2 regions of the Cyanobium sp. NS01 genome follow, and region 2 is predicted to be linked to the other one. Evidence: riboswitches for the same ligand, from Rfam matches in the RefSeq annotation. Region 2 holds a riboswitch; the other holds the start of a gene.
What was found. A riboswitch is a leader RNA that binds a small molecule or an ion and turns the genes downstream of it on or off. The one in region 2 is predicted to bind cobalamin.
Positions count from the first base shown of each region.

Region 1: linked by a shared signal. The riboswitch ahead of CyaNS01_RS11275 (HupE/UreJ family protein) and the one ahead of CyaNS01_RS06820 (energy-coupling factor ABC transporter permease) in region 2 are both predicted to bind cobalamin.

Region 1 covers NZ_CP047940.1:2,158,170-2,165,046, reverse strand. Annotated here, with positions in the region: gene CyaNS01_RS11300 (hypothetical protein) at 1-156, opposite strand, end outside; gene CyaNS01_RS11295 (PhoX family phosphatase) at 247-2,406, shown strand; gene CyaNS01_RS11290 (CopD family protein) at 2,410-2,859, shown strand; gene CyaNS01_RS11285 (hypothetical protein) at 2,917-3,189, shown strand; partial or broken gene CyaNS01_RS11280 (pyridoxamine 5'-phosphate oxidase) at 3,218-3,325, shown strand; cobalamin riboswitch at 3,414-3,556, shown strand; gene CyaNS01_RS11275 (HupE/UreJ family protein) at 3,582-4,190, shown strand; cobalamin riboswitch at 4,223-4,398, shown strand; gene CyaNS01_RS11270 (fatty acid desaturase) at 4,616-5,641, shown strand; gene CyaNS01_RS11265 (hypothetical protein) at 5,643-6,131, shown strand; gene CyaNS01_RS11260 (arsenic resistance protein) at 6,196-6,877, shown strand, end outside.
Region 2 covers NZ_CP047940.1:1,309,980-1,316,856, forward strand. Annotated here, with positions in the region: gene CyaNS01_RS06805 (LexA family transcriptional regulator) at 1-432, shown strand, start outside; gene CyaNS01_RS06810 (Y-family DNA polymerase) at 440-1,726, shown strand; gene CyaNS01_RS06815 (hypothetical protein) at 1,771-2,022, opposite strand; cobalamin riboswitch at 2,128-2,277, shown strand; gene CyaNS01_RS06820 (energy-coupling factor ABC transporter permease) at 2,392-3,057, shown strand; gene CyaNS01_RS06825 (energy-coupling factor ABC transporter substrate-binding protein) at 3,062-3,373, shown strand; gene cbiQ (cobalt ECF transporter T component CbiQ) at 3,357-4,163, shown strand; gene CyaNS01_RS06835 (energy-coupling factor ABC transporter ATP-binding protein) at 4,160-4,957, shown strand; gene pstS (phosphate ABC transporter substrate-binding protein PstS) at 5,016-6,011, shown strand; gene CyaNS01_RS06845 (isoprenylcysteine carboxylmethyltransferase family protein) at 6,347-6,877, opposite strand, start outside.

The sequences.
Region 1 (6,877 bases), 850 kb from region 2:
CCTGCCGAGGCGCAGGGCCGCAGCCTCCTCCACCCGGGAAAACTCCGTCTGGCGCCTGGCCAGCCAGCTCAGCTCTTCAGGAGTGATCACCCCGGTGGCCATCGACTCGAGAAACAGTTCGCCCATGGTCATGGCGATGTTACGAAGTGTGTTCATCCTGGCATTCTTCTGGGGGAGCCGTGAAGTGGGGGCGTTGCGAAGCGGCTGTCGCCTGGACGACCAAGGTCTGGCCCGAGACTGGCCGTCATGAACCGTCGCTCCCTGCTGGTGCTGCTCGGCCTGGCGACAGCCGGATCGGCCCAGGCCGGGCGGGCCAGGACAGGACGCGCCTCGCCAAGCCCGATCCGCGGCAGTGGCCGCAGCGGCGGGCTGCCCTTTCAGCCGGTGCCCACGCCGCTGCCCCTGCCCCTCGATGGCCTCAGCGCCGCGGAGCAGCGCCGCCACTACGGCCAGGTGCGCCTGGAGGATCGCCTCGTGGTGCCGGCTGGCTACCGGGCCGATCTGCTGGCGGTGTGGGGGGATCCGCTGGGGGATGGGAGCTTCGGATACAACAACGACCACCTCGCCTACCTGGCCCTGGCGCCGGGGCAGGCCCTGCTCACCGTCAATTTCGAGTACATCAGCCCCCTTCCCTGGGCGGAGGGGCTGGGTGAAGCCCGCGGCCTCAGCCTGCCCCTGGAGCAGCTCCAGGCGGCCCTGGCCGATCGCAACTCCCGGGTGGATGCCACCGCCCTGGCCAGTGGCGATCCCTTGCTGGCCATGGTGAAGGAGGTGGCCGGCGCTGCCCTTGAGGATCTCGGCATCGGCGTGGCGGGCCTGGAGCAGGGGCCCGAAGGCCGCTGGCGCCGCCAGCCAGGGCGCTTCGACCGCCGCATCAGCGGCCTCAGTGGCCTGCAGGATCCCGCCCAGGCCCTGCGCGCCAGTGGCCCGGCGGCGGCGGTGTTCCGCGCCGAGCGCCGCCTCGGCTACGACGACGGCCTCGGCGAGCGGATCATCGGCACCTTCGCCAACTGCGCCGGCGGCACCACCCCCTGGGGCACCGTGCTCAGCGCCGAGGAGAACATCCAAAAGGAGGTGTGCGAGGCGGTGTACGCCGATGGCTCCTCCCTGGATCCGTCTGAGCTCCCTTTCCACTGGGACGGCCGCAGGCTCCGCGGCCTGGGCAACCCCTTCGCCTTGGCGGGCAACAAGTACGGCTGGATCGTGGAGGTGGATCCACGCCGGCCCCAGCGGCCTGCGGTGAAGCACACGGCTCTGGGGCGCTGCCGCCACGAGGCCGTGGCCGTGAAGGCCCAGGCGGGCCAGCCCCTGGTGCTGTACTCCGGTTGCGACCGCCACGGCGGCCACCTCTACCGCTTCGTGAGCGCTGGCCGGGTCCGAGACCCCCTGGATCCGGCCAATTCCGCCCTGTTCAGCGCCGGGCGCCTGGAGGTGGCCCAGTTCGGTGCCGGCGGCCAGGGGCGCTGGATTCCGCTGCTGCCCTCCACCGCCCTGGCGCCCCAGCTCCCCAGCCACTACCAGCGCTGGGGCCTGAGCCAGGCCACGCGGCTGCCCGATCCCGACCGCCGCCAGCCCGGCGCCGTGGACCTCAGCAGCGATGCCGAGGTGAAGCGCTACCGCGAGCAGTTCAGCACCCTGGCCTCCCTCTACCCCGGCACAGGGGACGCCCAGCTCGGCGCGATCCTGATCGATGCCCATCTGGCCGCTAACGCCGTGGGGGCCACCGCCGCCGCCCGCCCGGAAGACACCGTGTTCGATCCGGCCACGGGCGATCTGCTGATCGCCTTCACGGCGGGGGGAGCCGATCGGGAGGGTCGGGCCGACCCCGCCATCTTCTCCGGCCCGGCCGGGGAGCCCACCTGGCCCCATGGCTGGGTGATGCGACTCAGCGAGAGCACGGCCAGCGCCGGCGGCTTCCGCTGGCAGATGGTGGCGGTGGGCGGCCTGCCCTGGGAGGGAGGCATGGGCTTCGCCAACCCCGACAACCTGGAGGTGGATGGGGCCGGCAACGTCTGGGTGGTGACCGACCGCTCCTCCGGGGCCAGCCCCGCCGAGGCGTTCGGCAACAACAGTTGCTGGGTGCTGCCGAGGCGCGGGCCGGCCCGGGGCGAGGCCCTCTGCTTCGCCACCGGGCCCATGGAGTGCGAGCTCACCGGGCCGTGCTTCGACAGTGCCGAGCACACCCTGTTCCTGGCCGTGCAGCACCCCGGTGAAGTGCACGGCAGCCGCAGGGCCCAGGAGGTCAGCCGCCACACCACCGCCCTGGTGGCTCGCGACGGGGCGGGTTTCGAGCAGGAGCGCTGGGTGCCAACCGGCTCGAACTGGCCCTCGGGCGTGCCCGGCAGGGTGCCGCGGCCTGGGATCGTGGCCATCAGCCGCCAAACCGGCGGGCCGCTGTTGCCCTGAGCGATGTCTCTGTTCTCCTGGCTGGTGATCGTGCATGCCCTGGCCGCCACGGTGTGGACCGGCGGCCACCTGGTGCTGGATCTGGGGGTGTTGCCCCGGGCCCTGCGCCAGGCCAGCGCCGCGCCGATCCGGGCCTACGAGGAGGTGTTTGAGCCCCTGGGGCTCACCGCCCTGGCGATCCAGGTGATCACCGGCCTGGCCATGGCCTGGATCTACCTGCCGGGCCTGCAGGGGCTGTTCAACCCGGCGAACCCGATCGCCGTGCTGGTCGGCACCAAGCTGCTGCTGCTCGCCGCCACCGTGGCCCTGGCCCTGGACGCCCGGCTGCGCCTCATCCCTAACCTCAGCGACGCCAGGCTGGGCCCCCTGGCCTGGCACATCCGCGCCATCACAGCCCTGGCGATCGCCTTCGTGGTGGTGGGCGCCGGCATCCGGCTGGGGGGCTTCAGCTGAACAGGGGCAACGCCCGGCAGGGCCCACCCGCCAGCATGGTGGTAACGCCCTGAGCCCATGCTGCTTCCCTGTCCCTTCGGCCCCCTCACCACCGCGGCCATCACCGCCAAGGCCGCCGGCCTGCAGGCCACGGTGCTGCTCCTGCTCACCCTGCTGATCAAGGCCCGCATCCAGATCAAGGCCGCCTCGGCCCTGGGGCTGTTTCTGCTGGCCCTGCAGACGCTGGGGTTCTTGGCCGTGGCAGGAGGTCTTGGCGCGCTGGCTGTAGGCGGAGCAGCTGTGGGTGGTGCGGGGCTGGCGTTCCAGCGGCGCTCCGGCCAAGCGGCGTGAGGGCGTGGCTCTTTGAGGTCGTGAGCGTTTGACCGAGCTCCCCCCCTGGCGCCCCCTGCTGCGGGCCGCCCGTGAGCGAGAAGGACGCTCCCCGGCGGCCCGCTGGCTGCAACTGGCCACCGCCGCCGCCGCTGGCGGCTGGAGCAGGGCTGGCGCGAGGAAGACCTGAATCCCTGAGATCAGGTCTGTGGGATCAGGTCTGCGGCCGAATCGCCGCAGCAGGAGCACAATGGGAGCGGAGTGGTTTTCGAGCCTCTGGCCCGGAAGGCAACGAGGAAAGTCCGGTGCAACTCCGGCACTGTCCCGCAGCTGTGATGGAGAGACCTGCTCCTGAGTCAGAACGCTCGCCGCTTTGAGTTCTTTCCTGCCCGGCGCGGAAACCGGGAGAAACCATGCAACACCTCCGCTCCAGCCGCTCCCTCGGCCTTCTGGTGGCCCTGGCCACCGCCACGACCCTGCTGCTCGGCCAGCCGGCCCAGGCCCACAACGTGGCCTCAGGCGGCCTGGTGGGAGGCTTCCTGCATCCACTGGCGGGCACCGACCACCTGCTGCTGCTGATCGCCGTTGGCGCCGCGGCCTCCTACCTCTCGGCCGAGCTGCTGCTCTGGGGGCTGGCTGGCGCCCTGGCTGGAGGCGTGTTCGGCGCCATGGGCGGCGGGCTGCCTGGTGCCGAGCTGCTGGCGACCCTGGCCATCCCCGCCGTGGCCCTGCTGGTGCTGCGCAGCCAGAAGTCGCCGCGGGCTCCGGCCCTGGAGCTCTGCGGTGCCCTGATCGCTGCAGCCGTGGCCGTGCACGCCATGCTCCATGGTCAGGAGGCTCCGGCCGGTGCCGCCTCAGCGCTGTGGTGGGCGGGTTCCTTCTCCGCCTCGGTGCTGGTGAGCGGCAGCAGCTATCTCGTGCTGCGGCAGCTGCCCAGCCGCTGGACCGCCGCCGTGGCCCTGCTGCTCGCCGTCGCTGGCGCGGCCCTGATCCTCGGCCCGATCGCCTTCGCTGCCCGCTGAACACCGCAGAGGCGTCAGTTGGCTGACATCTGCACCAGACTGGCCGTGACGGTTCCAGTGGTTCACACCCTGGACGCAAGGAGGAAAGTCCGGTGGGGAGAGGGTTCTTGGACCCTCTGCGAGTCCGGCGCTGTCCCGCAGCTGTGATGGGGTTCGCTCCTGGGAGCACCCCTCAGTCAGAACGCTCGCCGTTGTGATCACCCCTCACCCCCGGCGCGGACCGGGTTCCACGATGAGCCAAGCCTTTCTATCCAGCCCCGGAAGCCACCCGCCTTCAGCCTGCCAGGGCCTGCCCGAGCGCTGAGACGCGCCGCAGACGTTCACGTCCCCAACAAGCACTCCAGGGCCTGACCGGGCCGGCGCCAGGCTCTGGTGTCCGCGCCGGCTGATCCGCTCGTGCCGTGATGCCCCCCTCGCCCTCCTGCATGACCACCGATCTCCGGCCAGCCGACTTCGTGCTGGCCCCCTATGCCCGCAGCAGCAACTGGCGCGGCGCCTATCAGATCCTCAGCGCCGTGGGCCCCTACCTGGCCTGCTTGGCCCTGGCCATCCATCTCGCCCAGCGGGCGCCCTGGGCCGTGCCCCTGCTGGTGATTCCCCTGGTGCTGTTCTCGCTGCGCTGCTTCTCCCTGATGCACGACTGCGGCCACCATTCCCTGTTCCGCAGCCGCTGGCTCAACCGGGTGGGGGGCTTCATCCTGGGGCTGGTGAATGCCATTCCCCAGCTGGCCTGGTCCAACGACCACGCCTTTCACCACCGCACCAATGGCGACTGGGAGCGCTATCGCGGCGTCACCGACCTGATCACCACCGACGACTACGCCCAGCTGAGTGCCAGGCAGCAGGCCACCTACGCCTTGCTGCGCCATCCGCTGATGGCCCTCCCCGGTGGCTTCTACTACCTCGCCATCCAGCCCAGGCTGGCGCTTCTCAAGGAGATCTCCCGGGCGGTCCGGGCCCAGGCCGTGCCGCGCTCGGCCGAGTTCTGGGATCTGCTGCTGAACAACGTGGTGCTGATCGCCCTGGTGGTGGCGGCCGGCCAGCGCTGGGGATTCGGCCTGGTGCTGGGGCTCTACGGCGTGACCCTCACCTTCTCGGCAGCCCTGTTCCTGTGGATCTTTTTCGTTCAGCACATCTTTGAGGGCAGCTACGCCCACAACACCGAGGGCTGGAGCCACATGCAGGGAGCTCTGGAAGGCACCAGCTATCTGCAGATGCCGGCCTGGCTGCGCTGGTTCACGGCTGACATCGGCTACCACAACATCCACCACCTCTCGGAGCGCATTCCCAACTACAACCTGCGCGCCGCCCACCAGGCCAATGCTCGTCTGCTGGCGGCTGTGCCCTGTCTGCGACTCGGCGACATGCTCAGTTGCGCCCAGTTCAAGCTCTGGGATCGGGAGACTGAGCGCCTGGTGCCCTGTCCGGAGCCGGTCGATGCCGTGGCCTGACTTGCCGGTTTGGCCGGGGCAGCCTGGGCCAGGGCAGCCTTGGCGGGGGCCGAGGTCCTGGCATGGACAGGAATCCGCCTGTTCGGGGGCCTGGGAACCGCGCTTTCTGGAGCAGAACAGCCTGCTGATCGGCCATGCCGCCTGGGATGGTTATCGGCTCAGCGGCCGGGGTCTGCTGATCTGCCACCTGGCCGCTCCGCTCGAACCTGAGCACGACTGGCGCCTCGACGGCGTGCGGTTCAGCCGGCGCTATGTGGCGCGAAGCGAGGTGACCGCCCAGCTGCGCCACCAGGGGCTGGGACCGGCAGCGATCCGTCCGAGCCTGGGGGCCCTCGACAGCTACGACCCGGCCAGGGAGCTGGTGGTGCTGCTGAGTGGCCATGGCCCCGAGCTGATCGCCCTGCTCAGGAAGCTGCCTACGGCGCCACCGACCTGCTTTGAACTGGTGGAACGGCGCTGGAGCGAATTCGCCTGCGCCGCAGTGCCGTGACCCAATAACACCTGATTATGCGCATAAACGCGTAGAGTGATGACTCCGATGCGCTGCAGCCGCCATGGCCACCGCCCCCTGGCCCTTCGCCCTGCTGATGGCCCTGCAGCGGCGCCTGGTGTGGGCCATCCCAGCCGCCATGCTGCTCGGCCTGGCCTGGGGGGTGACCCTGCCCTCGGCCTGGCTGGTGAGCCTGGTGATGCCCCTCACCTTCCTGATGGTGTATCCGATGCTGATCGACCTGCGGCTGCCGCTGCTGCTGGGTGGCAGGGACCTCAGGCTGCAGCTCACGGCCCAGGCGATCAACTTTCTGGTGATCCCGTTCGTGGCCCTGGCGATCGGCCGGCTGTTCTTCGCCAGCCAACCCCTGGTGGCCCTGGGCCTGTTGCTGGCGGCGCTGCTGCCCACCAGCGGCATGACCATCTCCTGGACGGGGTTTGCCAAGGGCAACCTGGAAGCAGCGGTGCGCATGACCGTGGTGGGGCTGGTGCTTGGGTCCCTGGCCACACCGCTCTACGCCAGGGTGCTGATGGGCACAGCGGTGGACGTGCCGATGGCCAGGGTGTTTCAGCAGATCCTGCTGATCGTGTTCCTGCCGCTGCTGCTGGGGCAGATCACCCGCGTGGCGCTGATCGCCGCCAGGGGCGCGGAGCACTACAGGAAGGTGATCAAGCCGCGGTTGGCCCCCTTCTCCACCCTGGGCGTGGTGGGCATCGTGGCCGTGGCCATGGCGCTCAAGGCGCCCC
Region 2 (6,877 bases):
TGTACTAGTCTGTGGATTGACGATCCCCGCGGCGTGGCCGACATCTCCAGGCGCCGCCCCAACAGCCAGGCCAGCTCACACGCCAGCGCCCAGGCCAGAAGCCAGGCCACCGCCCAGCCAGGCCTCAACCTGCAGCGGCTGCTGGTGCCCCACCCCGGCGCCACCCTGCTGCTGCGGGTGGCCGGCGACTCGATGCGCGATGCCGGCATCCGGCACGGCGACCTGCTGGTGGTGGACCGGCAGCTCGAACCGCGGGCGGGCCTGGTGGTAGTGGCCCTGCTCGATGGCGGCTTCACCGTGAAACGCCTGGCCGGCCGCGGAACCCGGCAGTGGCTGGAGGCGGCCCATCCCGCCTACCCGTCCCTGCCGCTGCACCCGCATCCCGACGCCCGCATCTGGGGGGTGGCCACCCATGTGATCCGCCGCTGCTGAGGGGGCCATGCCGACCAGCACGGCCATCGCCCTGATCGATGGCAACAACTTCTATGCCTCCTGCGAGGCGGTGCTGGAGCCCGCCCTGCTGGGCCGGCCGCTGGTGGTGCTCTCCAACAACGACGGCTGCATCGTGTCGCGCAGTGCCGAGGCCAGGCGGCTCGGCGTCGCCATGGGCCAGCCCTACTTCCAGGTGCAGCGCCAGCTGGAGCGCCTCGGCGTGGTGGTGCGCAGCTCCAACTACGCCCTCTACGCCGACATGAGCCAGCGGCTGATGGCCACCCTGGAGCGCTGGGTGGAGGAGCTGGAGATCTACTCGATCGACGAGGCCTTCGGCCTGCTGCCCCGGCCGCCGGGCAGCGATCTCACCGCCTGGGGGCTGGAGCTGCGGCGGGCGGTGCAGCGGGAGCTGGGGCTGCCGGTGGCGGTGGGCCTCGCCCCCACCAAGGTGCTGGCCAAGCTGGCCAACCGCCTCGCCAAGGGGCAACCGGCCCATGGCCATGTGTTCGACCTGGGAGCCTGCAGCGACCCCTCCGCCTGGCTGCAGCAGGTGGCGATCGAAGACGTGTGGGGCATCGGCCGACGCCTGGCCCGCTGGTGCCGGCTGCGGGGCGTCGCCCATGCCCTCGCCCTGCGCGACATGCCGAGCGGTGAGCTGCGCCAGAAGTGCGGCGTGGTGGGCCTGCGGCTGCAGCAGGAACTGCGGGGCCACCGCTGCCTGCCGCTCACCCTGGTGCCAGCGCCGAAGCAGGAAACCTGCGTGAGCCGCAGCTTCAGCCAGCCGGTGCGCACGGCCGCGGAGCTGCGCCAGGCGGTGGCCACCTACACGGTGCGGGCGGCCGAGAAGCTGCGCCGCCAACGGCAGCGGGCCGGGGCCCTGAGCGTGTTCGTGCGCAGCAACCCGTTCAACGGCACCAGCTTCTACAGCAACAGCGCCACCCTCACCCTGGCGCTGCCCAGCCAGGACACCGCCGTGCTGCTGGCGGCGGCCCTGCCCCTGGCCGAGGCCCTGTTCCGTCCCCAGCACCCGCTGCAGAAGGCCGGCGTGCTGCTGCTGCAGCTGCAGGGCGAGGAGCTGCTGCAACACCACCTGCTGCAACCGATGCCGCCGGAGCAGCAGCAGCGCCGCGCTGCCCTGATGGCCGCCGTGGACCGGCTCAACCGCCGCTACGGGCGCGGCACCGTGCAGTGGGCCGCCTGCGGACTGCAACCGCCCTGGGCGATGCGGCGCGACAGGCTCTCCCGGGCCGCCACCACGCGGCTGGAGGCGATCCCACGGGTGCTGGCGCAGTGACAGGCGGGATCAGCGCTGCGGCCGGGCTCGTCGTGGGGCGGAACTCAGGGCAGCTGCGCCAGGCAGGCCTCGATCATCGCCGCCGTGACCGGAATCGTCTCCAGCTCATCGGCGTTGTCGAGGAAGGCGTCAAAGGAGGCGTAGCGACGGATGCAGGGAGCGGCGCCGGGGGCGCTGCAGGCGGCGGCCCAGTCGCCGTCGTCGGGCTTCACCAGGGCATAGGCCATCAGGGCCTCCTCCAGATCGCCGCCATCACCGATGCCCTCGCCGTGCCAGAGCACTTCGAAAAAGTCCATGGACGCGGGGGGAACACGGAGCACCCAGGTTACTGAGCACGCCGGCCTCCCTGAAATCGGACACGAAACCTGAAGCGGGGCGAGAAAGAGCTGAGCCGCCATGGGTATGCTCGGATTCAGAACGGTTCCGGCGGGGTTCAGCCGCCGGAGGCAACAGGGAAAGTGCCGTTGAAATCGGCCGCTGTCCCGCAACTGTGTTTCAGGGTCCCAGGACCCTGATCAGTCAGAACACCTGCCGTTCTTCACAACTCAACTGTCTTACCTGCGAGGTACAGAGTGAAGACCACGCCAGCAAAGCTGGCCAGCCTGTCGTTGATGGCTGCGCTCAGTTTCTGCCTTGTTCTGTTAACGCCTGCCCCGGCGCAGGCGATGCACATCGCCGAGGGCTTCCTGCCGCTGCAGTGGGCCGTGGCCTGGTGGCTGATCTCGCTGCCCTTCCTGGCGGTGGGCCTGCGGTCGCTGACGCGCATCAGCCGCAGCCACCCGGAGCTGAAGCTGCTGCTGGCCCTGGCCGGCGCCTTCACCTTCGTGCTCTCGGCCCTGAAGATTCCCTCCGTCACCGGCAGCTGCTCCCACCCCACCGGCACCGGCCTGGGCGCGATGCTGTTCGGCCCCACGGTGATGACCGTGATCGGCAGCATCGTGCTGCTGTTCCAGGCGCTGCTGCTGGCCCACGGTGGGCTCACCACCCTGGGCGCCAACATCTTCTCGATGGCGATCGTGGGGCCCTTCGTGGCATGGGGCGCCTTTCAGCTCTTCAGCAGCAGCGGCCACAGGCGCCTGGCGGTGTTCGCCGCCGCCGCCCTCGCCAATCTGGCCACCTACGTGGTCACCGCTGGCCAGCTGGCGATCGCCTTCCCCGCCGCCAGCGGTGGGGTGATGGCCTCATTCCTGAAATTCGGCAGCATCTTCGCGATCACCCAGATTCCCCTGGCCATCACCGAAGGCCTGCTCACCGTGCTGGTGTGGAACTGGTTGCAGTCCTATGGCCAGCCCGAGCTCAAGACCCTCCGCCTGCTCCACCAGGAGAGCTGACCCCATGACCGATTCTGGAAAGCAACGCCCCCAGGGCAACTGGCTGCTGGTGCTCGCCGTGGTGGCCCTGAGCGCCCTGCCCGTGCTGGTCGTGCGCGGCGAATTCTCCGGCGCCGACGGCCAGGGCATGGACGCCATCAGCGAGATCCAGCCCAGCTACAGGCCCTGGTTCAACGCGGTGGTGGCGTTGCCCAGCGGCGAGGTGGAAAGCCTGCTGTTCGCCAGCCAGGCGGCCCTTGGCGCCGGTGTGATCGGCTACGTGATCGGGCTCTACAAAGGACGCGCTCTGAACAGGGGCGATGAGTCACCGGATTGACGCCCTGGCCTACGGCAACCGGCTGCGCTGGTTGCCCCCGGGGCAGAAGCTGGCCTTTGCGGCGGTGCTGCTGCTGCTGGGGCTGGTGGCACCTCCGCTGGTCCAGGGCCTGATCAGCCTCTGGCTGGCGCTCTGGATCGTGGTGTACGCCGCGATCCCGGCGCGGCTCTACCTGCCGCTGCTGCTGCTGCCGCTGGGGTTCGCCATCGCCAGCCTGCCGGCCCTGCTGCTGCAGGCGGTGCCGCTCGACGCCTTCACCGCCACCGCTCGCGGGGACGTGTGGCAGCAGCTGGCCCGGCCCCTGGCCGGCGGCTGGATGGTTTACGTGAGCCAGCAGGGGGTGGGGCAGGCCGCGCTGCTGATCAGCCGCTCGCTGGCCGCCAGCAGCTGTCTGATGTTCGTGCTGCTCACCACGCCCTTCAGTGAGCTGATCGCTGTGCTGCGGCGCCTGCGACTGCCGCCCCTGCTGCTGGAGCTGCTGGTGCTCACCTATGGCTTCATCTTCACCCTGATGGGCATCGCCAGCGAGCTGTGGGTGGCGCAGCAGGCCAGGGCCGGGAGGCGCGGCTGGAGGCAGCGACTGAAGAGTCTGGGGGTGCTGGTGGCCCAGTTATTGCATCGCTCCCTGGCGAGCTACCGGGGCCTCGCCATGGGCCTGGCGGCCCGGGGGTTTGACGGCGAGCTGCGGGTGCTGGCTGCAGAGCGACACCGGGGCTCGCCGCGCCATCAGCGAGAGGCCATCGCCGGCTGTGCCCTGCTCGGTGCCCTGTCCTTGGGGCTGGGGCGATGACTCCAGCGCAGCCCCCCGATGGCGGCAAGCCGGCAACAACCCTGCTGCGCTTCGAGGCGGTGGGCTTCCGCTACCCCTGCGCCCTCGAAGCGTGCATCAGCGGCCTCAGCCTGGACGTGCCCGAGGGGTGGCGCTGCGGCCTGATCGGCGACAACGGCTGCGGCAAAACCACCCTGTTCCTGCTGGCCAATGGCCTGCTGCGCCCTCAGCAGGGCCAACTCCGCTGGCGAGAGGCACCAATCCGCTACGCGCGCGGATCCCTGCGCCGCCTGCGCCAGCAGGTGGGGCTGGTGTTTCAGAACCCGGAACATCAGCTGGTGGCCACCACGGTGGAGGAGGACCTCTCCTTCGGTCTGGTGAATCTGGGCCTGGATGAGGCTGAAATCCGCCGCCGGATGCAACAGGCGGCGGAGACCTTCGGGCTGGAGGCCTTGCTGGAGCGCCCCACCCACATGCTCAGCATGGGCCAGAAAAAAAGCCTCTCCCTGGCCGATGTGATGGTGCTCGAGCCCGAGCTGCTGCTGCTCGATGAGCCCACCGCCTATCTGAGCCCGGGCCATGGCCGGGCGTTGCTGCAGCAGTTGCAGCGGATTCATGCCAGCGGCACCACCATCCTGGTGGCCAGCCATGACATGGAGTTCCTGAACAGCTGGGCCGACTGGCTGTTCGTGATCGAGGGCGGGCGGCTGGTGCTGGAGGGCACACCCGCCGATATCTTCGCCCGCCGCGATCAGCTCGAAGCCCTGAATCTGGGCGTGCCACCAAGCCTTGACCATTCGTTAATCAGGCGATAGGGATCTGACCATTTCATGCGGCTAACAAGGGAGTGACTTCCCCGTCCACTCCCAACCCATGACGTTCGCCAAGAAAGCCTGCATCGCCATCGGCGCCACGGCTGCCGGTCTGACGGCAGTCACCGCCGTGATCCATCCCTCCCTGGCCCAGGCCACGATCAGCGGTGCCGGCGCCAGTTTCCCGGCGCCCTTCTACCAGAGAGCCTTCGCCGGTGTGGCCAACAGGGTTCGCGTCAACTATCAGTCGGTGGGCTCAGGTGCCGGGGTGCGTCAGTTCGTGGCCGGCAGTGTGGATTTCGGCGCCACCGATGAGCCGATCAGGTCTGCAGAATCGGCCAAGGTGAAGCGAGGTGTGGTGCAGTTCCCCGCCGTGGGCGGCACCATCGCTGTGGCGTTCAACAAAGCCGACTGCGCCAAGCTGAATCTCACCCAGAAGCAGCTGGTGGATATCTTCCTGGGCAGGATCACCAGCTGGGAGCAGCTCAGGTGTGGTCGCGGCAAGATCACCGTGGTGCATCGCTCCGACGGCTCCGGCACCACGTTCGCCTTCACCAATTCCCTGAGCGCCTTCTCGCCCGAATGGAAGCGCAAGGTGGGAGAGGGCAAGGCGGTGAAGTGGCCTGTGGGTCTGGGCGGCAAGGGCAATGAAGGCGTCGCCGGCGTGCTGACCAACACCCCAGGCGGCATCGGCTACGTGAACCAGGCCTTCGTGAGGGGCAAGCTGAAATCAGCGGCACTGCAGAACAGGGCCGGCAGGTTCGTGATGCCCACCCGTGCCAGCGGCGCAGCGGCGCTGAACAACATCAAGCTGGATGGCAACCTCGCCGGCGAGAATCCCAACCCCGCCGGCGCCAACAGCTACCCCATCTCCACCCTCACCTGGATCCTGGCCTACCAGCGCGGTAACGGCGCCAAAACCAACTCGATCCGCACGGCGATGAACCACCTGCTCAGCCCGGCGGCTCAGAACCAGGCTGCCAGCCTCGGCTATGTGCCCCTGGAGGGCAACATCCTCAACCAGGCCAGGAGGGCGGTGGGTCGCATCAGTCCCTGACACAGGCGGGATCACTCGGCCACGAACGATGGCAGTCCCGCCACAGTTGTTCAGATGTGGTCGGGCTGTTCACCACGCTGCTGGTTTGCCGTGGCGGGCAGCCCGATGCCGACCAGAAGGATGATCGCTCGCTAGGAGCCAGTGAGCGGGAGGGCGAGGGGGAAAGTGCCCGCTTCTTTTTCGGGGCAAAGTCATGCTGATCCAGTGGAAATCTTGCCGCGAATCCTGAGCCGCCAGTTTGGTGAATTGACACTCGGCCACCAGCTGATGTCGAAATGGCGCACGCCTTGCCCAGAAATGGCCTGACGGGTGGACAGCGGTGCTGCAGGCAGGGGCTAGCGCCAGTCGAGGCCTGGAACAAAGGGAATGATCGCCGGGGTGGATGCCATGAAGTCGGCATAGGTGGCGTGCATGGAGCACAGCCGCTGTTCTTCGCGACGGGCCTTCAGGCTGAGCACGGTCGCCAAGGCCAGCAGCAGGCCCAGATGCAGCAGGCTGCCGAGAGCCAGCGTCACCCCCAGGGAACAGAGCAGCAGCGACTGATACAGGGGATGGCGGCAGCGGGCGTAGGCGCCTTCGGTGACCAGGGGCGCTCCGGCGATCGGTTCGGGCAGCGGACTGAGACTGTCCCCCAGGTTCAGAGCTCCCTGGCCGCCGATGAACAGGCCGGTCAGGATCGTGAACCCACCGATCAGTCGCATCGCCAGCGGCCAGTGAATCCCCAGTGCCGCCGGGGCAGGCGTTGGTGGCAGCCAGTGGGCGGAGATCAGGATCATCTGGGCCAGCACCCACCACTCGCCATGGCGGTTGTTCCGCAGACCTTCCCAGGAGAAGCCCCATTTCTGCAGTCGTTCGTTGAGGTGGCT